One region of the Bradyrhizobium sp. LB14.3 genome, then DNA from elsewhere that is predicted to be linked to it. Evidence: predicted binding sites of a transcription regulator. Region 1 holds the regulator's gene; each other region holds the start of a gene.
What was found. The regulator LexA, encoded in region 1, represses DNA repair genes until DNA is damaged. The targets are predictions, from matches to a motif close to TGTTCNNNNTGTGTTCNG.
Positions count from the first base shown of each region.

Region 2: ABIB00_RS10990 (ATP-dependent Clp protease adaptor ClpS) is a predicted target of LexA. The motif match lies at 2,300-2,317, and genes of this name have one in related genera.
Region 3: ABIB00_RS31610 (ribonuclease T2 family protein) is a predicted target of LexA. The motif match lies at 2,380-2,397, and genes of this name have one in related genera.
Region 4: ABIB00_RS32710 (putative DNA modification/repair radical SAM protein) is a predicted target of LexA. The motif match lies at 2,448-2,465, and genes of this name have one in related genera.

Region 1 is NZ_JBEPQT010000018.1:131,524-136,647, reverse strand. It holds gene ABIB00_RS27635 (ComEC/Rec2 family competence protein) at 1-1,802, shown strand, start outside; gene ABIB00_RS27630 (hypothetical protein) at 1,941-2,375, opposite strand; gene lexA (transcriptional repressor LexA) at 2,765-3,466, opposite strand; gene ABIB00_RS27620 (molybdopterin molybdotransferase MoeA) at 3,643-4,854, opposite strand; gene ABIB00_RS27615 (hypothetical protein) at 5,080-5,124, opposite strand, start outside.
Region 2 is NZ_JBEPQT010000004.1:182,627-187,750, forward strand. It holds gene ABIB00_RS10985 (tannase/feruloyl esterase family alpha/beta hydrolase) at 1-529, shown strand, start outside; gene ABIB00_RS10990 (ATP-dependent Clp protease adaptor ClpS) at 563-2,269, opposite strand; gene ABIB00_RS10995 (DHA2 family efflux MFS transporter permease subunit) at 2,378-3,991, opposite strand; gene ABIB00_RS11000 (HlyD family secretion protein) at 3,939-5,124, opposite strand, start outside.
Region 3 is NZ_JBEPQT010000026.1:33,032-38,155, reverse strand. It holds gene ABIB00_RS31625 (outer membrane protein) at 1-175, shown strand, start outside; gene ABIB00_RS31620 (cold-shock protein) at 263-478, opposite strand; gene ABIB00_RS31615 (23S rRNA (adenine(2030)-N(6))-methyltransferase RlmJ) at 729-1,589, opposite strand; gene ABIB00_RS31610 (ribonuclease T2 family protein) at 1,642-2,334, opposite strand; gene ABIB00_RS31605 (hypothetical protein) at 2,457-2,921, opposite strand; gene ABIB00_RS31600 (hypothetical protein) at 3,103-3,396, shown strand; gene ABIB00_RS31595 (DUF3617 domain-containing protein) at 3,442-3,972, shown strand; gene ABIB00_RS31590 (ATP-binding protein) at 3,993-5,124, opposite strand, start outside.
Region 4 is NZ_JBEPQT010000029.1:4,488-9,611, forward strand. It holds gene ABIB00_RS32700 (Y-family DNA polymerase) at 1-1,589, opposite strand, end outside; gene ABIB00_RS32705 (ImuA family protein) at 1,486-2,313, opposite strand; gene ABIB00_RS32710 (putative DNA modification/repair radical SAM protein) at 2,546-3,781, shown strand; gene ABIB00_RS32715 (UdgX family uracil-DNA binding protein) at 3,781-5,124, shown strand, end outside.

The DNA of each region.
Region 1 (5,124 bases):
TTACCGCGATGGAGGCGCAGCGCAGCGACGTCAGGCTCGAGCGCGTTCGCCTGTCGGTCCGCAAGGGCACCGCGCCGGAGGTCGGCAGCTTCGTGCAGTTGAAGGCGCGGCTGATGCCGCCGCTCGCGCCGGTGCGGCCCGGCAGCTACGACTTTTCGCGTGACATGTTCTTCCAGGGCATCGGAGCCTCCGGTTTTGCAATGGGCGCAATCACGGTGGCGGCGCCGCCTGAGACTGGCGGCTTGCGGCTGCGTTACGCAGCCTTCATGCAAAGCCTGCGCGATGCGATCGACGCGCGCATCCGCGCCACGCTCGACGGCGACAGCCGCGCGATCGCGACTGCGCTGCTCACCGGCCGGCGCGATGCGATCACCACGCCCGTCAACGACGCGATGTTCATCTCCGGCCTCGGTCACGTGCTCTCGATCTCCGGTTATCACATGGCAGTCGTTGCCGGTGTCGTGTTTTTCGCGGTGCGCGCGCTGCTGGCTCTGATCCCGGGACTGGCGGCCGGCTTCGCCATCAAGAAATGGTCGGCGGCCGCGGCACTGGTCGCCGCTGCGTTCTACCTGCTGCTGTCGGGCGCGGAGGTCGCAACGCAAAGATCGTTCTTCATGACTGCAGTGGTGCTGATCGCGGTGATGGTCGATCGCCGCGCCATCACCTTCCGCACGCTGGCGGTGGCCGCCCTGATCGTGCTGGCAGTCGCGCCGGAGGCGCTGGTGCATCCGAGTTTTCAGATGTCGTTCGCCGCGACGCTCGGGCTGGTGGCGCTGGTGCAGATCGGCATGCCGAACCTGTTCGCATCGCCCGATCATTCGGCGACAGCGCGCGTTGCGATGTGGGGCGGGCGCGAGATCGCGATGCTGTTCATGGCTTCGCTGATCGCGGGACTTGCGACCACGCCCTATGCCGCTTTCCACTTCCACCGCGTCACCCCGTTCGGCGTGCTCGCCAATCTCGGTGCGATGCCGGTGGTCTCGGCGCTGGTGATGCCGGCGGGGCTGCTCGGGCTGCTTGCGGCTCCCTTCGGGCTCGATAGCGTGTTCTGGTGGCTGATGGGGATCGGCATCGACTGGATGGTCGTGGTCTCGCGCTGGGTCGCGGCATTGCCGGGCGCGATCGGCCGCATCCCGGCTTTCGGCATCGCGCCGCTGATCGCGGCGAGCCTGGGGATCATCGTGCTGGGCCTGTTGCGCACGCCGCTGCGCTGGTCCGGCGTACTGGTGCTGCTGGTCGCGATTCTCTGGGGGCTGTCGGTGCGGCAGCCCGACATCCTGATTGCCGGGGATGGCCAGAGCGTCGCGGTGCGGGGCAAGGACGGACATCTTCACCTGATCAAGACGAGCAAGGATAGCTTTTTGCTCAAGGAGTGGTTGGCTGCCGACGCCGATCCGCGCGATGCCGCCAGCACCTCGCTGGCGGCCGGCGTGTCTTGCGATGAATCCGGCTGCGTGACGCCGCTCGCCGATGGGCGGCTGGTCGCGCTGGCACTGCGCATCGACGCGCTGGCGGACGATTGCAACCGCGCCGCGCTGGTGGTGACGGCACGTCCCGCGCCGCCCGATTGCGCCGCGATGGTGGTCGATCGACGGCGGCTCGCGAGCCAGAGCGCGCTGGCGCTGACGCAGCGTGGTGACGGCTTTGCAGTTCAGGCGGTGAGGGAAAGAGGCACGAGCCGTCCCTGGTTGCCGGCCGGCGCAGGCGAAGGTGATTTCGACGGCAGTCTTGCGCCGAAAAAGATCCCGCCACGCAGCAAGGACGCAACGCCGGCGGAAATCGATTTGCAAGCCGACGATTAATTGGATCGTGCGGAGAGATGCAGTGGGCTGGTGCATCCGATCGGATTCGCTGGACGCAAACCACACCACCTCGCCGGCCACGGCCGGCGATTGCAAATCAATCCTGGCCTCCGATCCCGTGGCCGGAGGGCGACCGTGTCAGCCGATCGGCAGGCGCGTGATGGTCGGCTGCCTGTCGGCCATGATCTGCGGCTTGTGCTCGCGCTCGCCGGCCGGCAGCGTCACCGGCAGTTGCAGCACGGTCGCGCGCTGTCCTTCGACAAGCTGGGTCACCAGCACGTATTTGCCGTCGGGGAATTCGATCGCGTCATGATGGCGGTCGGGAATGTGCGGATCGATCTTGCCGAACTTGCCGACACGGGAATTGATCGTGCGTGTCCAGATCCAGCGATTATCGTAGCGGATGTTGTCGGCGAAGGCGAGCTCCGTTCCCGGCAGCAGGCAGACGGCCACAGTCGGATCGGCTGCGGACGCAAAACCACGCGTCGAGGTGCCGCGGAAGGTTGTCGTGACGACCGTCTCGCCGACTTCGGCGGGGCGCGACGCGATGGCATGCAGGCTGTAGTCACACATCGGGTGCTCCTCATGCTGGGATAGCAACCGGCGTCTCTTATCGAGGCGCAGGCCCCTATCAGAGTGGAAACACACAAGCCTCTGCTTGGTTATGGGCAAATCTGCGGCTGGTTTCCGCACGCCGCGATCACATTATCTTTCCCGAATCGGCGAGGAACAAAGCCTGCTCCTGGGCATTTCGGTCGCGCACGTCAGCGGCCGGAGATGCCCTTGCGCATGACGTCTCCTCAAACCGGAACGCCGCGAAGCCTCTGGGATGCTTGGTGCGGCGTGTCGAGGATGGGCCGCCGGAGAAGCGGCCGGATAATCTGTGCAGAACCAGGATGACTATCCAGCCGGAGCGGGCAATCCGTCCACTCCAATTGGTATTGCGTGACTGCCGTACGGGCTCAGTACTTTCGGTACAGCCCGATCAGCTTGCCCTGAATTTTTACCCGGTTCGGCGGCAGGATGCGCACCTCATAGGCGCCGTTGGCGGGCTCGAGCGCGATCGATGCGCCGCGGCGGCGGAAGCGCTTGAGGGTTGCTTCCTCGTCGTCGATCAGCGCCACCACGATGTCGCCGGTATCGGCGCTCTCGTTGCGCTGGATCAGCGCCATGTCGCCGTCGAGGATGCCGGCCTCGACCATGGAATCGCCGCGCACTTCGAGCGCGTAGTGCTCGCCCGAGCCAAGCATGTCAGGCGGTACGCTGATAGTGTGGCTACGGGTCTGCAACGCCTCGATCGGTGTGCCGGCCGCAATCCGGCCCATCACCGGCACCGCGACCGGACGTTCACCATCGTCCGCGGGCAGGCTGGAGCTCGCACGTACCTTGCCGAGATTGCCCTCAATGACGCTCGGCGTGAAGCCGCGGCGGCTGCCGGCGGCGGCCTGGAGCTCGGGCAATTTGATGACCTCGATCGCACGGGCGCGGTTGGGCAGGCGTCGGATGAAGCCGCGCTCCTCGAGCGCCGTGATCAGGCGATGGATGCCCGACTTCGAGCGCAGGTCGAGCGCATCCTTCATCTCGTCGAAGGAGGGCGGCACGCCGCTTTCCTTCAGACGTTCATTGATGAACCGCAGAAGCTCGTATTGTTTGCGCGTTAACATCTCGACCAAAGTCTCCCGGTTGATGTCGTTCGATTCCGAGACGCTGAATTCAGCAATAAGCTGCTACACGCTCGAAACAAATCATGAACGGACACTATATGTTCGATATGTGTTCCGCAACTGCTTAATTTACCGTGAACAGAGCGAAGTTCGCGGAACATGCGTTGTCGGGGCGCTCACACGGGGAGCCGCAACACCTCGCAAGGTGTGCCTGCTTCGGCTTTCGGCGCGAACGGTGCGCGCACGAGAAGTACCTGTGCCGCAGCGAGATTCGCAAGCAGCGAAGAGTCCTGATGGTTGACGGGAAGGGCAACGCGCGTGCCGTCGTCGCGCTCCTCCAGATGCGCGCGCAGATAGTCTTCCCGCTGGTCGTTGGCGCCGACGTCGCGGCCGAGCACGGCGCGCTCGCGGCGATGGTGAATCACTGAACGGCCCGAGAGAGCGCGAATCAGCGGCACCAAGAACAGGAAAGCGCAGACGTAGGACGACACGGGATTGCCCGGCAGGCCGATCACCTCCATCGCGCCGAGCCGCCCGTGCATCATCGGCTTGCCCGGCCGCATCGCGATCTTCCAGAACGCCATCGTTATGCCTTCGTCCCTCAGCGCCTGCTGGACCAGATCGTGGTCGCCGACCGATGCGCCGCCGGTCGTGATCAGGATGTCGGCTCCGCTCTCGCGGGCGCGTCGAATGCCGACGGTGGTGGCCTCCAGCGTGTCGGTGGCAATACCGAGGTCGATGGTCTCGGCGCCCTCGCTGCGAGCGAGAGCGTGCAGGGCGTAGCCGTTGGAATAGACGATCTGGCCGTGACCGGGCGTGGTGCCCGGCATCACCAGCTCGTCGCCGGTGGCGAGGATCGCGACCTTCGGACGTCGGCAAACGGAGAGGTGCGGGTGATTCATCCCGGCCGCAAGCGCGAGGTCGCGCTCGGTGAGACGGCTTCCCTTGCGCAGGAGCACGTCGCCGTCGCGGAAATCGACACCGGCGGGCCGGATGTGCCGTCCGGCGATCGCGGCTTCCTTGATCGTGATGCGCTTGCCGTCGGCGACCGTGTCCTCCTGGATCACGACGGCGTCGGCGCCGTAGGGAACGACGCCGCCGGTGAAGATCCGCACGGCCTCGCCGGCGCCGACTGTTCCCGCGAACGGCCGACCTGCCGCGACCTCGCCGATGACGGTGAGCTTCGAATCGATCGTCGCGGCATCGGCCGCACGCACCGCGTAGCCATCCATCGCCGACATCGCCTGTGGCGGCTGCGTGCGCCGGGCCGCGGCGTCGCGCGCGAGCACGCGATGGTAGGCTTCGTCGATGGCAACCATCTCTTCGGGCAGCGGCTCTGCACCCGCCAGCACCGCGGCAAGCGCGTCAGAAACCGGCATCAAGGCCACGGCGAAAACTCCTGCTCGGCACGTTCGGGCGAATGTTCCGCAAGTCTTCTAGCGGAGCGCGGGCGCAGAGGCAAAAACAGCTGAGCGGGGACAGTCATCCCGCTGCTTCACATTGTTCTGGAAGGCAAGATCAAGCCCGTCGCGGCATGATCCGAGGAACGAGACAGATCGGCAGGAGAGTGACCATGGCAGGGACGAGATGACGACCGCCCCGGCCAGCACCGATCAGGTCGCTGTCTGCTCGGGACTTACGTCGGGCGCCTTCGGCCC
Region 2 (5,124 bases), on a different contig from region 1:
CGCCTGGATCTACGGCGCCGGCGGGATTCAATATGTGTTCGCGCGCGATCCCAAGCTCGACGTGACGACGTATAAGCCCGAACAGCACAAGGCGCGGTTGCTCGAGGTCTCCAGCCTGATGGATTCCACCGATCCCGATCTCAGCCGCTTTCGCAGCCGCGGCGGCCGGCTGATCATGCTCGAGCACATGGCCGACTATGCGCAGAGCCCCTATGCCGGCATCCGTTATTTCGAGAGCGTCGAACGCAAGCTCGGCAAGGCCGAGACGGCCGAATTCGCGCGGCTCTACACCGCGCCCGGGGTCGACCATGTCGGCTCCGGCGCGCCGGCCAATGTCGACATGCTGAGCGCGCTGGTCGACTGGGTCGAGAAGGACAAGGCGCCCGGCGACCTCGAAGTCGCCGAGCAGAAGGTCGAAGCACCATCGTTTGCGACGCTTCGCGCGCTGCCGCTGTGCCGCTGGCCGGCCTGGCCGCACTACAAGAGCGGCTCGGTGACGGAGGCGGCAAGCTTCACCTGCGCGCCGTGAGGTCCGGGGACGCCGACCGCGGTTGCGGCGGTCTCATCCCGCCGCCATCGCCTGTGCGCCTCCCAGCAACTGTGCATTCAGCCGCCCGCCGGAAAACAACATGTCGTCCAGAGCCTCGTCGATATCGGCGGAAATGACGGAGTTACCGCCATCGCGCGCGAGGCTCGCCTGCGCCAGCCGTCGCATCAACTCCTTGATAAAAGCGCAACTTGTACCCGCGCTGCGCCGGGCCGCCTCGGCGACAACCGCGTCGTCGAGCGGCAGTCCTCTGCCATAGAGACGGACCAGCTTGCCGCGGCCGGTCTCATCGGGGAGCGGCACTTCGATGGCCTGATCGATGCGGCCGGGACGACCGGCGAGAGCGCTCTCAAGCTGCTGGGGACGGTTGGTGATCAGCACGAACAGGATGTCGGCGTCCTGCTTCAAACCGTCCATTTCGTTGAGGAGCCGATTGAGCAGCGGTTCCTCGCAGCCGCTCATGCTCTCGCGTTGCCGTGCGATCAGGTCGACGTCTTCGATAACCACCATGGCGGGCTGCAAGAGGCGGGCAAGATTCATATAGGCGCCGAGCAGGCCGATCTGCTCGGCCGTGATGATTAGCGTCGTATGTCCGGGCAGATGGGTCGCAAGATAGCGAATGGTGTGTGTTTTGCCGGTGCCGGGCGGTCCGTAGAGCAAAATGCCCTTGCGGGTCGATTGCCCGAGGTGGCGCAGCATGTCTCGCGTCCCTACGAAGTTCAATACGTTGCGATCGAGTAGTCGCAACGTCTGCTCGGGCAGGATCACCTCGTCACGCCCGACCGAGGGAAGTCTGTGCACTGTGATTCCGCGAGAACGGCCGCGATAGTCGGAATCGACATCGAGCGATAAAATTTTGCCACGATAGGTGCGCGCGGCCTGCACTGCGTCCTCCAGTGCGGTGAAGCATTGTTGGACAAGTGCTGCTCCCGCGACCCCGGCCGGCACCATGATTTCGATCCGCACGCCGGTCTCGCGGCCATATTCCCGATGAACGGTCAGCAGCATCGCGTAGCGAAGGCCGGATGCAGAGCAAAGCCAGAGACCATTGTCGAGGCACTTGGCCGGTGTCTGCTCGCCAATGTCCACGTCGTTGTACTGAAGTGGTGCAATCGCCACCGCGAAACTATCGTTCTGCATCAGTCGGGCCATGGATACCGTTTCGTGACGATTCTCGGCGATGCCTAGCAACCGGATCGGCGAGGCGAATAGGCGGTCGATGGCAGTCTGGACGTCTGCTCGCATGTGGCCGGGAAACTGGCGGACCGTGGTTACGAGCTGGCTACGCGAGATGTCGGAGAAATGCCAATTCAAGACACCGAACGCATAGTTGAACTCTTCCTCGGGTAGTTCTTGGGATTCGGCTACTGCAGCGAGCACGCACTCGGCGCACAGCCAGACTGTGCGGTTCGTCAAATGAACTTCCGATTTTGCGGTAGGCTGGTCGCAAAGCCCGCAGCACGGCTTCGCCGTTTCGCTCGTAATCAGGAGAGGATGGCCGGCGAAGGCGATGCGCCGACGGGCAGACTCCAGTAGTGCGTCCGCAACGGATGGTGGGTAAGGACCACAGACAGCGGTCGCGTGCTTCTCGATGCTGGCCATGACGGAGGCTGCCTCGTCCTCCGACTTGCCAAAGATACGGCGCAACAGGTCGACGAAAAACTCGCGCGGAACGTCTCCGTCGTTATGCAGGACGAGTTGAATCGGCACAATCTCGTTCATTAAATGCCTCTTACACAACTTAAAATAGATAAGAACGAAAAGGGAACATAAAAAGAAGCGGCCGTCAAGCCTGATAGCTGCGACAAATTTCGAGTGATGGGCGAGGTCCTAATGCGCTGGCCCGCCAGCCGCCTTCACGCGCCGCGTCAGCAGCACCGCAATCGCGGCGAGCACCAGCACCACGCCGATCACGGCAAACGTGTCGGAATAACCCATCACCAGCGCCTGGCGCTTCACGGTCTTGCCGAGTGCGATAATGGCCTGCTCGCGCGCGGCGTTCGGATCGGGGACGCCGTGCGCCATGAAATACTCGGTCATCTGCGCGATCCGGGTGCGGACTTCCTCGCGGCCGAGCGAGACCGACTGGCCGATGATGTTGGAGTGGAATTGCTCGCGTTTGGTGATGATGGTGGCGAGCGTCGCCGTGCCGATCGCGCCGCCCAGGTTGCGGAACATGTTACTGATGCCGGAGGCCGCTGCCGCGTCCTGCGGTGCGATGCCGCCGGTCAAGACCGAGGTCAGCGGCGTCAGCACCATGGCTTGTCCCACGGCGCGCACGATGTTCGGGATCCAGAGCTGGTCGCCGGCATAGTCCGGGGACATCGCCGTGTTCATGAAGCAGCTGTAGGCGAAGATCAGAAGCCCGGTGATCGCGATATAACGCGTGTCGAAGCGCCGCATCAGTTTCGGGATCAGCGGGATCAGCACGAGTTGGGGCAGGCCGGTCCATGCCAGCACATTGCCGATCTGCTCGGCATTGTAGCCCTGCGCCTGGCCGAGATAGGCGGGCAGCATGTAGACCGAGCCGAACAACGCGAAGCCAACCATGGTCATGGCAACGGTACCGAAGCCAAAATTGCGTTGGGTCAGCAGGCGCAACCGGATCAGCGGCTTCTCGATCGTGAGCTCGATCGTGATGAACAGCGTGAGGCTGACGGCCGCGATCACCGCCAGCTTGATGATGAAGGGTGAGGAAAACCAGTCGTCCTTGTTGCCTTCCTCGAGCACGGCTTGCAGCGCCGACAGACCGATCGCCATGGTGACGATGCCGGCCCAGTCACCATCCTTCAGAAGGCCGAGCTGCATCTTCTGCCGCTCCAGCGTCAGATAGAGCGCGCTCACCATGACAGCGGTCGGGATCACGTTGACGAAGAAGATGGTGCGCCAGCCGTAGTTTTCCGTGAAATAGCCGCCGATGGTCGGACCGATCGCCGGCGCAAAGGTGACCGACAGCGCGAAGATCGCGAGCCCGACGGGCTGCTGCGGCTTCGGCAGCTTGGTCAGCACCAGCGTGAACGCCATCGGGATCAGCACGCCGCCGGCAAAGCCCTGCAAGCCGCGCATCGCGATCATCGACGGCAGATCGTGGGTGAAGGCACAGGCGACGGAGAACGCCGCAAACAGTACCGCGCTCGCCAGCATGTAGCGGCGGAACGAGAACACGCGGCTCAGATAGTCGGTCAGCGGGATCACGATGATCTCGCCGATCAGATAAGACGTCGAGATCCAGGAGCCGTTGTCGGCGCCGGTGCCGATGCCGCCCTCGATGTTGAGCAGCGAGGCGTTGGTGATCTGGATGTTCAGGATCGCCATGAACGAGCCGATCATGGCGGCAAGCACGGCGATCCAGGTCGCGGCACTCGCACGGTTGGGATCGGCGACCGGGCGATCAGACGTCGCGGCCGGTGTTGCTTGCGTCGAAAGTGAGAGGCTGTTTGACATGGCACGACCCTCCGGAGACGAGCTTCGCTTTGGGCGCGGCGGCCGCATTGGCGGTCGGCGCGGTCGAACGTGTTGCGATGGTCGGGATCACGGACATGCCGGGCCGGAGCGCAATTGCGGGCCCGTGCCGGGCGTCGAGCGCGATCTTGACGGGGATACGCTGCACCACCTTGGTGAAGTTGCCGGTGGCGTTGTCGGGCGGCAGCAGCGCGAACTCCTGGCCGCTTGCGGGTGCGATGGAATCGACGTGACCGTGCACGACGTGGCCCGGGAACATGTCGATCTCGATATCGACGGCCTGTCCGGATTTCACGTTGGTGAGCTGCGTCTCCTTGAAGTTGGCGACGACATATGTGCCCTCGGCCGGCACGATCGACATCAATTGCGTTCCGGCCTGCACGTATTGGCCGACGCGCAAGCTGCGATTGCCGACCACGCCTTCAATAGGCGAGACGATCGTGGTGTAGCCGAGATTGAGCTCGGCCTGGCGCTGGAGCGCGTATGCGCGGACGGCCGCGGCCTTGGCCTGCAGGATCTCGGCCTTCAGGAGATCGACCTGCTTCAAGGCGGAGGTGAGATTGGCGATATCGCGCTGGATCGCCGCATCGGCGCCGGCGTCGCGCGCCTGCGCCTGCTGCGCGTTCTGCACGCTGCCAAAGCCCGTCGCCGCGAGATCGGTGTAGCGCTTGTTCTCCTGCTTGGCGAAAAGTTTCGCGGCATTGTCGACATCGATGGTCGCTCTCGCCGCTGCGATCACGGCCTGCTGCACGTCGAGCTGCGCTTCCTTGCTCGTCACTGTTGCATTGGCGGCAGCGACGTCGGCCTTGGCTTGGTCGAGTGCGACCTTGAAGTCGCGGTCGTCGATCCTCGCGAGTACCTGGCCGGCCTTCACATGCTCGTTATCGCCAATCAGGACGCGGTCGAGATAGCCGCTGACCTTCGGCGCGATGGTCGTGCTGTCGGCCTTCACATAGGCGTCATCGGTGGAGACAAGGAAGCGGCCGACCGTCCAATAATCGTAGCCGTACCAGCTTGCGCCGGCTAGCGCGGCAGCCGCCGCGCCTGCCAGCAACAGCTTGCGAAGGTTCAGCTTTCTTGTGCGGGCGGGGGATTGCGTGGCGGGCAGAATGCCC
Region 3 (5,124 bases), on a different contig from region 1:
CACCAGCGCCGGCTGGACCATCGGTGCCGGCGCGGAAGTTGGGTTCGCGCCGAACTGGAGCGCCAAGCTCGAATATCTCTACATTGATCTGTCGACGAGTCAGTTCGCGATTACAGGCGTGTCAAACGGCTATAGCGCCAGCGTTGTGCGCGCAGGCGTGAACTATCACTTCTGATACCCAAAGAAGAAAATACCGGACTACAGCCTCCCGGCCGCTCGCGGCCGGGATTTTTTTGGGGCCGGTGTTTTCGCGTGGGACTCGCTAGGAAAGGATGACTAAATCGACCGCCTTCGGCCCCTTCCCCTTCTTGTCCGGTTCGACTTCGAAAGTAATACGCTGTCCTTCGGCAAGGTCCTTTAATCCGGCCCGCTCCACGGCAGTAATGTGCACGAAGACGTCGCGGCCGCCGTCGTCCGGTTTGATGAATCCGTAGCCGCGCTCGCCGTTGAAAAACTTGACCGTTCCCGTCATGGCCATCGGGAAACTCCCCCTCATTGCTCCTCCGTCGCGACGCAGACGCACGTCACGACATGACCGGGCCTTACGAAGCCCGGGAGCTGGCCATCCTTGGGCAGACCATTCGGTCCGACTGGATCTTTCTTAGGCCTTCACTCCGCCGCAACCATTCGCGGAAGCGGAACGTAAAGCCAGTCACGGAAACAGCATAATACGGTTCTTTGCAGATTGACTACGGCTCTTGCATATTTTTCCCAAGAATGCCGGAGTGTTAGGGCCTCGGCACCTCTAATCGGAATCTGGCAGCGCCACCCTGGCCGAGCGGCATTTCCAGCTCGGGCAGGATCGTCTTGAGCTCGCCCTGCAGCGTGTAAGGCGGATTGACGATCAAGAGCCCGGTGGAGGTGAGAGTTGCGCCGTCGGCTTGCGGCGACACACTGAATTCGAGGCGCAGGCAATTTCCCGGCGGCTTTGCTGCGGCTGCGAGGCGCGCCACTGATTGCACCAGCGCGTCGGTGGCGCGCCGGCTCTTGGCGGGATACCAGATTACATAGATACCGGTCGGCCATTTCGCGAAAGCGGCCGAGAAGGCCTCGCCCAGCTTGTCGAACTCGTCCTTTGCCTCGAACGGGGGGTCGATCAGCACGAGCCCGCGCCGTTCCTTCGGCGGCACGAAAGCCGGCAGCGCCATCCAGCCGTCGAGATCGACCACGCGGGCCTGCTCGTCGTGGCGCAGCACGCCGATCAGCGCTTTCCGCGCCTTCGGCTCGAGTTCGCAGGCGACGAGGCGGTCCTGCGGCCGCATCAGGGCGCGCGCGATCAGCGGCGAGCCCGGATAAGCCTTGAGCTCGCCCTTCGGATTGTAGGCGCGGACGATATCGAGATAGGGCTTGGTCAGCGCGATGGTGTCGTTCGAGAAACGCGCCTGCATCAGCCGGGCGATGCCCGTCAGCCACTCGCCGCCGCGGCGGGCCTCGTCGCTCTCGAGATCGTAGAGGCCGGCGCCTGCATGGGTGTCGATGACGCGGAAGGCGCCCGGCTTGTCCTGGAGATAGGTGACGATGCGCGCCAGCACGATGTGCTTGATGACGTCAGCGAAGCTTCCGGCGTGAAAGGCGTGGCGGTAATTCATGCAAGAGCACTACGCCACGTGACGGCTTGAGCAAAGAGGCACGACGCCTGGGCTACCCACCCCTGATCGGCGGCATCGTCACCTGGTCGCGGCGGCAGGCGCGGCGGTCGATCTCCTCGCAGGCGCGGAATTGCAGATCCTTGCTGAGGCAGATGCGGACTTCGGACAGCCGCGTCCGGTTGCACGTGATCGAGACGGCGGCGTTGCCGAGGCCCGGATTGGCCTTGATGAAGGCCTCCTCCACCTCCGCCGGCGCCACGGTCTTGGCCTGCGATAGATCGAGATATTCGGCCGGAATCTTGATCGCGGCGCGCGCCTTTCGGATCGTTTCGAAATAGCTGCGGTCGGCGAGCCCCGAGCAGGTGCCGTGCTTGTCCCACTCGTTGAAAATCAGCCCCGGCGCCGGCATCAGATCGAGCATCGAGGAGACGATGCTGCGATTCAGCCGCGGCGACGGCCGCTGGCAATATTCCGGAAAACCGTTCTCATATTGCGGCCACAGACCATGCACCACGAAAGAATAGGGCCGTCCGCTGCACTGGATCTGCGAGCGGCCGCCGCGCTCCGCCGCTTCCTCGCAGAAGGAGGGCGACCACGACAGCGACAGCACATAAAAATCGAATTCGCCGGGCGCGTTCTGCCGCTTGTCCTCGGCCTTCGCGCCGCCGGCTAGCGCAGCCAGTCCGGCCGCAAGCGTCAGCGAGATCATCAGGCGGGAGAACGAATGCAATCTGGAATGAAACATGGCGGCGCCCCTCAACTAGACTGTGCAACAAGCCTAGCAGGCGGCAGGAACATTTCAAGAACAAAATTCAGATGGCCGTTCAGCCGACCGAATCAGAGCTTCTTGGACTGAGGCTGGGCTGCTTAAGGCTTGGCGGCGCGGCAGGACGGGTTGTAGGCCCAGTTGCGGTCGAGCCCGACCACGCACCATTCGACGCCCTGGCCGAAGCTGGCGAAGCCGCCATCCTCGATGATCGAGAAGTGCACCTTGCGCATCTTGCCGTCCGTGAGCATGGCCTCGCCGCTGCAAAAGCGGCGCGGAATGTTATCGGGTGCCCAGGGCCGGAACGCGGTCTCGCGAACCGCGGCGAAGCCGGTGATCTTCAACGAGGAATTCCAGAACGAGCTTTCCTTCTCCAAGAACTGGGAAGCGATCGTCGGCAGCGCCCTGTCGCATTCGGAGACGTTGCCGTCATAGCGCGGCCCGCTCAGCCAGAAATTCAGCTCCAGCGGATTGGCGGCCCTGGCCTCACCGAGCGACAGCGCCCCGAACAGGAGGCCGAGCACGGCGGCAAAGCGGAGCGATTTCAGGGAGGTCGAGGCGCGCATGGGCAATCCAGACAGCATGATCTGCGAGGGACGGACGGTGCCGTGAAGGCCGCGCGGGGTCAAGTGCAGCGCGGCAACACTCGCCGACGAGTTGACCACAAGGTCGCAGCAACCGGCCTTCCGTTCTTTCCACCGCCGCCCCGGCACCGTAAACTGCCGCCAACCAATCGGAGTGACGGGAATGCGAATCATTGCGGCCGCGGGCCTACTTGCCTTGGGTATGATGGCGAGCCAGTCGGCGCGCGCCGATATCCTTCCGGTGCCTCCGTTCAAGGGCAACGACACCGGCGGCATCATCGCCTATTCGATGGCAACCCAGGTCGATGCGCGGCAGGTCGCGGTCGATCATTGCGCGCGCTACGGAAAGGTCGCGAAATTCCTGGGGGTGCAGGCCTATGAGGGCGGCTACATCTCGTTCTCATGCCGCTGGGTGCCCTATGGCGCTGCCGACAAGCCGATCCGCACGCTCTACTGAGGCGTTTTCGTAACGCCAGCAATCTCTCAGCCGGGAGCTTCTCACATGACGCGCAAACTCGCTTTGCTCGGCTCGGCCCTTTGCCTCGTCTTGTCGGCCGGCGTCGCCAGCGCCGACGATCTGCCGATGCGCAAAGCCGGTCTCTGGGAATTGAAGATGCTCAGGACCGGTACGTCCGTGCCCGAAATGACCATGCAGCACTGCACCGACGAGACCGTCGACAAGGAGATGAACAACAACGTCTCCCCGATGGCCAAGCAGATCTGCGCCAAGCAGGACATCAAGAAGACCGCGACCGGCTATGTCAGCGATTCCGAGTGCAGTGTCGCGGGCATCAGCACGACCTCGCATGCCGAGATCACGGGCGATTTCAATTCGGCCTACACGGTGAAGACCTCGTCGCACGCACGAGGTGGCGCCGCCGGCGCCGCGGGGCGCGATTCCACGATGACACTCGAAGCCAAGTGGCTCGGAGCCTGCAAGCCCGAGCAGAAGCCCGGCGACATCGTGATGCCGGGCGGCTTCAAGATGAACGTGCGTGACATCGACAAGCTGAAGGCGTTGCTGCCGAAATAGGGCTATTGCGGCTACATCCGTTACACCGGTATCCGCACGCTCGCCCTTAATCCACCCATCGGGCTATCGCCGAGCGTGATGTCGCCGCCATGCGAGCGGGCGATGTCGCGTGCGATCGCGAGGCCTAGGCCGGTGCCGCCTTCGTCCTGGTTGCGTGCGTTGTCCAGCCGCAGGAACGGCTTGAACACCTCTTCGCGCAGATGGGCGGGAATGCCCGGCCCGTCGTCGTCGACCGTCACGGTCAAATAACGGTGATCGCGCTGGCCGGTGATGCCGATGCTTTTGCCGTAGCGGGCGGCGTTGGTGACGAGGTTGGCGAGGCAGCGCTTGAACGAGGCCGGCTTCACCGTGACCACGGGCAGCCCGTTGAACGCGACGGTCGCGGTGTGGCCGTGGCGTTCGGCGTCGCTGCGCAGCTCCTCGAGCGCCTGCGCCATGTCGGTTGGCTGCGACTGCTCGCCGGAATCGCCACGGGCAAACGCGAGGTAATCTTCCAGCATCATCGACATCTCGTCGACGTCCTTGCGCATGCCCTCCATTTCGGGGCTGTCGCCGATCAGCGCCAGTTCGAGCTTGAACCGCGTCAGGATCGTGCGCAGATCGTGACTGACGCCGGCGAGCATCGCGGTGCGCTGCTCCATCGTGCGCTCGATGCGCGATTTCATTTCGAGGAAGGCGACCGACGCGCGCCGCACCTCGCGCGCGCCGCGCGGCCTGAAGTTCGGCGCCTCGCGGCCCTTGCCGAAGCTTTCGGCGGCGTCCGCAAGACGCAGGATCGGCTTGATCTGGTTGCGCAGGAACAGCACCGCGACGATCAGCAGGATCGAGGACGTTCCCACCATCCAGAACAGGAAAATCTCCGAGTTCGAGGCATAAGCGGCGCTGCGCTGCGCGAACACGCGCATCACGGCATCGTCGAGCTGGATCCGGATCTCGACGAGGTTGGAGCGGCCGACGGTGTCGATCCAGAACGAGCGCCCGATCTGGCGGCCGAGCTGCACCGACAGCGTCTGGTCGAGCAGCGAGAAGAACGGCTTTGGTCCGGGCGGCGGCATGTCGCCGGCCGGGAGGAAATCGACGACGAGGCCGAGGCGCTGCTGCGCGATGCGGCGGATCTGGTCGCGGTCCTTGTCTTGCGGATAGCCCTTGTAG
Region 4 (5,124 bases), on a different contig from region 1:
GCGAAGAGACCGTGCACATACCAACCGGGAGGAGCGGGCTTGCCGTCGTCATCGAAGCACTCCCCTTCGTAAAGACCGTCGCGAAAGATCCAGAAGCGCAGGCCCTCGGCATCCTCGATACGGAAATAGTCCCGCGTCAGTTGCTTGCCGTCCTGCCGCCACCATTCCATGGCGATGCGTTCGGGCCCTTCGACCCGCACCACCGCATGCTGCGCGCGGCGCCAGGTGAATTGATGCGGCGGGCCGTCGGGCACGGTCGCGAACGGAACCGCGACCGGCTCGGGCTTGTCGAACAGCCGCAAGGGACGCAGCGGCGGCTCACTCTCGGTGCGCGCTGGCCATTCGGCCTGCATGGCCATGGCGAGATGATGCTGCGCGGGTGCGGCCAGCACCGCACATTCGGGGATATGGGTGTCCTGCGGCAGGTGCACGACGACGCGCTTTCCGCCGATGCGCGCGGCGATGCGGTCGATCAGCGCGGCGAGCTCGTCATTGTCGTGGACATGGGCGTCGAGATCGCGCTGCTCCTGCACCACGATCTCGGTGCGGCTCGCCGACAGCCGCACCATGTCAAAGCCGAAGCCGGGATCCAGCGGATCGGCGAGCGCATCGAGGCGCTCGCGGAACAACCGGTCGACGACGGCGCTTCGCGTCACGGGACGTCCGGTCTCGACCATGATCGCGCGCACCGCGCCGTCGGTGCGGAAGAAGGTTGCTTCCAGGCGGCGCGCGCCCTTGCCTTGCTTCTCCATCGCCGCGATCAGCGTGTCGGCGAGCCGCGACAGCGTCATCGCGATCATGGTGTCGGTGGCGATCGGCTCGGCAAAGCGTTTTTCCACGATGTAATCGGGCGGCGGCTTTCGCGGGCTGATCGGCGCATCGCCCTGCCCCAGCGCATGCGCGAGCAGCGTGGAGAACCGCGCACCGAACCGCGCCGTGATTTCATGTGGTTCGCGGGAAGCGACATCGCCGATCGTCTTCAGGCCGGCGCGGCGCAAGCCCGTGGTGATGGCCTCGCCCGCACCAAGCGCGGACACCGGAAACCGGCTGATCGCCGCCGCCTCCCCGCCATCGGCGACGATGGTGCCCGTGACCTGGCGCGTCAGCGTGCGTGCGCAAACCGAGGTGCCGGCGATCGCCGCGCTGACGGCAAAGCCCTGGCGATCGAGGGCACGGACGAGGGTCTGCAACAACGCAGTCTCACCGCCGAACAGATGCGCACAGCCGGTGATGTCCAGAAACAGCCCGTGCGGCGGATCGAGCGCCACCAGCGGCGTGAAACGATCGCACCAGTCGGCGATGTCGCTGAGCGTCTTCGCATCGGTCACGACATCGGCGTCGAACACCTTTAAATCCGGACACATCGCCCGGGCATTGGCCAAGGGCTGGCCGATATACAGACCGAGGCGCTCGGCGGCCTCGTCCAGCGCATGGATCACCAGCGCGCTGTTGTCCTTGGCAACGACGATGCTGGGCTCGTTATTCTTATGCAGTCCGGCGTTGCCAAAGAACCGCTGGATCCGGTCGATGGGCAGGCGCGGCAGCCACAGGCTGAGGATACGCCGGCGGTTCAGAGAACTGGCACTCATCACATTTCCATTCCATGATCCACCGGCCGCACGGGCCATGACGATTGCGCAGGAGCTCGGCATCGAAGCGCGGCGCGCCCCAGGCACTCCACACCGACCCCGGCGGCGAATGCGCCGCGCGCAGCATCCATCGTGTCTCCGCGGTCGATGGCAAAGGTTGCGCGGCCATCCGCAGCAACAGGCCAGTTACGCCTGAAGATTGCGCGGCCAGCGTCAGCTTGCGGCTCGCCACGAGATCGAACTGCCTGGTTTCGCCCCAGAGCTCGAGCACGACCGCACCCAGCGCATCGCAGGCGAGCCCATCGGCCGAGGTGCGCAGCGCGCTCTCCACATCGGCGGCGCGCACCATCACCATGCGGCGCGGATCGAGACCGATCTCGGCGAGCCCGCTCATCGACAGCGCGCCGGTTTCAATGTCTGAAAAATCCTGCCGCACCCATAGCAGCGGTTTGCGCGCCGTCACGCGCCCCGCAAGTCCCGTGACAAAGCCCGTCGCGGCCGCGCCCTGACGTCCTTCGCAAAACACCTCGTGGATCGCCGCGCGCGCGAGCCCGCCCTTCAACGCGCCGTCGGCCGCGCCGTGACCAAGCGCGACGCGATCGCGCTGATGCACGACCTCCGCCGTCTCGATGCGCTCGATCTGGCCGCGCAAGGTCGCAAGCGCGCTTGTTCGTGCGGTGGCGCATGATCCGCCAAAGTGTGAGCGGTTTGGCGACAAGATCATGCGCCCTCTTAAAAAGAAGAGCGCGATCGGACGCAAAACCGGCGACCACTTTTGCTGATCGCGCTCTGCATGCTCGCCGCTCCTTCAGGGATGATTGCCGGTGCTCTCAAAAGAGAACCAACGGCTGGCTCAATTGTTCATGGTATGTTCTAATATAAAGCTAACGGCGCCCCAGGAGTCAATCGAATTGGGACTCTTCGGGATTCATGAGCAGAATCAAAGGGATTCACACATGGACGTGCAACGCAAACTGGAGATTCTGGCAGACGCCGCCAAGTACGACGCGTCCTGCGCCTCCAGCGGCACCGAAAGGCGGGATTCCAGCGACGGCAAGGGCATGGGCTCGACCGCGCCCGGCATGGGCATCTGCCATTCCTACGCCCCGGACGGCCGCTGCATCTCGCTGCTCAAGGTGCTGCTGACCAACGCTTGCAATTACGATTGCCTCTATTGCGTCAACCGCGCCTCCTCCAACGTGCCGCGCGCCCGCTTCACCGTCGACCAGGTGGTCAAGCTGACGCTCGACTTCTACCGGCGCAATTACATCGAGGGGCTGTTTCTCTCCTCCGGCATCATCCGCAGCCCCGACTACACCATGGAGCAAGTGGTGAGCGTCGCGCGAAAACTGCGCGAGCAGCATCACTTCCGCGGCTACATCCATCTCAAAACAATCCCGGAGGCCGACGATGCATTGATTGCCGAGGCCGGCAAATATGCCGATCGTCTTTCCATCAACATCGAGATGCCGGAAGAGGCGAGCCTGCAGCAATTCGCGCCCGAGAAAGACGTGCGCGCGATCCGCCGCACCATGGGCCGGCTGCGGCTGAAGCTGGACGAGGCCGAGGAAAACCGTAGCGCGAAAACGAAAGCCAGGCCGCAGCGCTTCGCGCCGGCAGGCCAAAGCACGCAGATGATCGTCGGCGCCGACGCGGCCTCCGACCACACAATTCTCCACACCAGCGCCAATCTCTACGGCTCATACAGGCTGAGGCGCATCTACTATTCCGCGTTCAGCCCGATCCCCGACGCCAGCCGCGCGCTGCCTCTGCGCGCGCCGCCCTTGCTGCGCGAGCACCGACTCTACCAGGCCGACTGGCTGATGCGGTTCTACGGCTTCGATGTCGGCGAGATCGTCGACGACAGCGCGATGCTGCCGCTCGACATCGATCCAAAACTCGCCTGGGCGCTGCGCCACCGCGACCGCTTCCCGCTCGACGTCAACCGCGCCAGCCGCGAGGAATTGTTGCGCGTGCCGGGCTTCGGCACCAAGACGGTCGAGCGCATCATCGCGACGCGGCGCACGACCACCATCCGCGTCTCCGATCTCGCACGGCTGCATGTGCCCCGCAACAAGGCGCTGCCGTTCATCGTCCTCAGCGATCACCGGCCCACGCCGCATCGCCTCGACGAGGCACGGCTGATCGAACGGTTCAAGCCGAAGGCAACGCAACTGGGGTTTGGCTTCTGATGCAGTACATCACCCTCGACACCGAAACCGATTTCGACGGCTGGCGCAAAGCCGCGCGTGCGCTCGTGCTTCATCAGGTGAAGCCGGCCGATATCACCTGGGCCGTGCAGGGCGGCGAAGCGGAGCTGTTCGCGCCGCCCTCGCCGTCTCGGCTGCCGGAGGCCGGCAATGGCACCTTCAACGTGTCAGCAAAATTCGTAGAACTCGCCAAGGCCGCGATCCTGCATCGCGACGGCGAGCGTTTTTCGATCCTCTATCGCCTGCTGTTTCGGCTGAAGGGCAATCACGACCTCATCGAGGTCGCGACCGATGCAGATGTCGCGCAAGTCACGGCCATGGCAAAGGCGGTCTATCGCGACGAGCACAAGATGCACGCCTTCGTGCGCTTTCGTGAGATCGGCCGGGAACGCGAAGCACACTACGTCGCCTGGTTCGAGCCGGAGCATCATATCGTCGAGCTCGCCGCGCCGTTCTTCGCCAAACGTTTTGCCGACATGCCATGGTCGATCCTGACGCCGGATCTCTGCGCACATTGGGACGGCCACGCGCTCTCGTTCACGTCTGGCGTCAGCAAGCGCGAGGCGCCGGGCGAAGATCGGCTGGAGGAAACCTGGCGGCGTTACTACGCCAGCATCTTCAATCCGGCCCGCCTCAAGGTGAAGGCGATGCAGGCCGAGATGCCGAAGAAATACTGGAGGAACCTGCCCGAGGCTTCGATCATTAAGCCTCTGATCGAGGACGCCGAACGCATGACCGGCGCCATGATCGCCAATGCCGCAACCGATCCACACAAGCCTCAGAAGCGACCGGAGGCTCCGATGAAACGTAAGTCCGCCACCGACGATCTCGAAGCGCTCCGCGAGGAGGCTGCGCATTGCCGCGCCTGCCCGCTCTACAAGGACGCGACGCAGACCGTATTCGGCGAAGGCCCGAAGTCCGCCAATATCATGCTGGTCGGCGAGCAACCCGGCGACAAGGAAGATCTCGCCGGCCATCCCTTCGTTGGTCCGGCCGGCCAGATGCTGGACCGGGCACTGGCGGAAGCCGGCGTCGACCGCAAGAAGGTCTATGTCACCAACGCGGTGAAACACTTCAAATTCGTGCCGCGCGGCAAAATCCGCCTGCATCAGAAGCCGAATACGCCGGAGATAAAGGCCTGCCGGCAGTGGTATGAGCGGGAAGTCTCCGTAATCCAGCCCGATCTCATCGTCGCGATGGGCGCGACTGCCGCGCAGAGCGTGTTCGGCAAGATCACCCCGATCGGCAAGACCCGCGGCCGGCTGATCGACCTTCCCGACGGTCACAAGGCCCTGGTGACGGTGCACCCGTCCTATCTGCTGCGG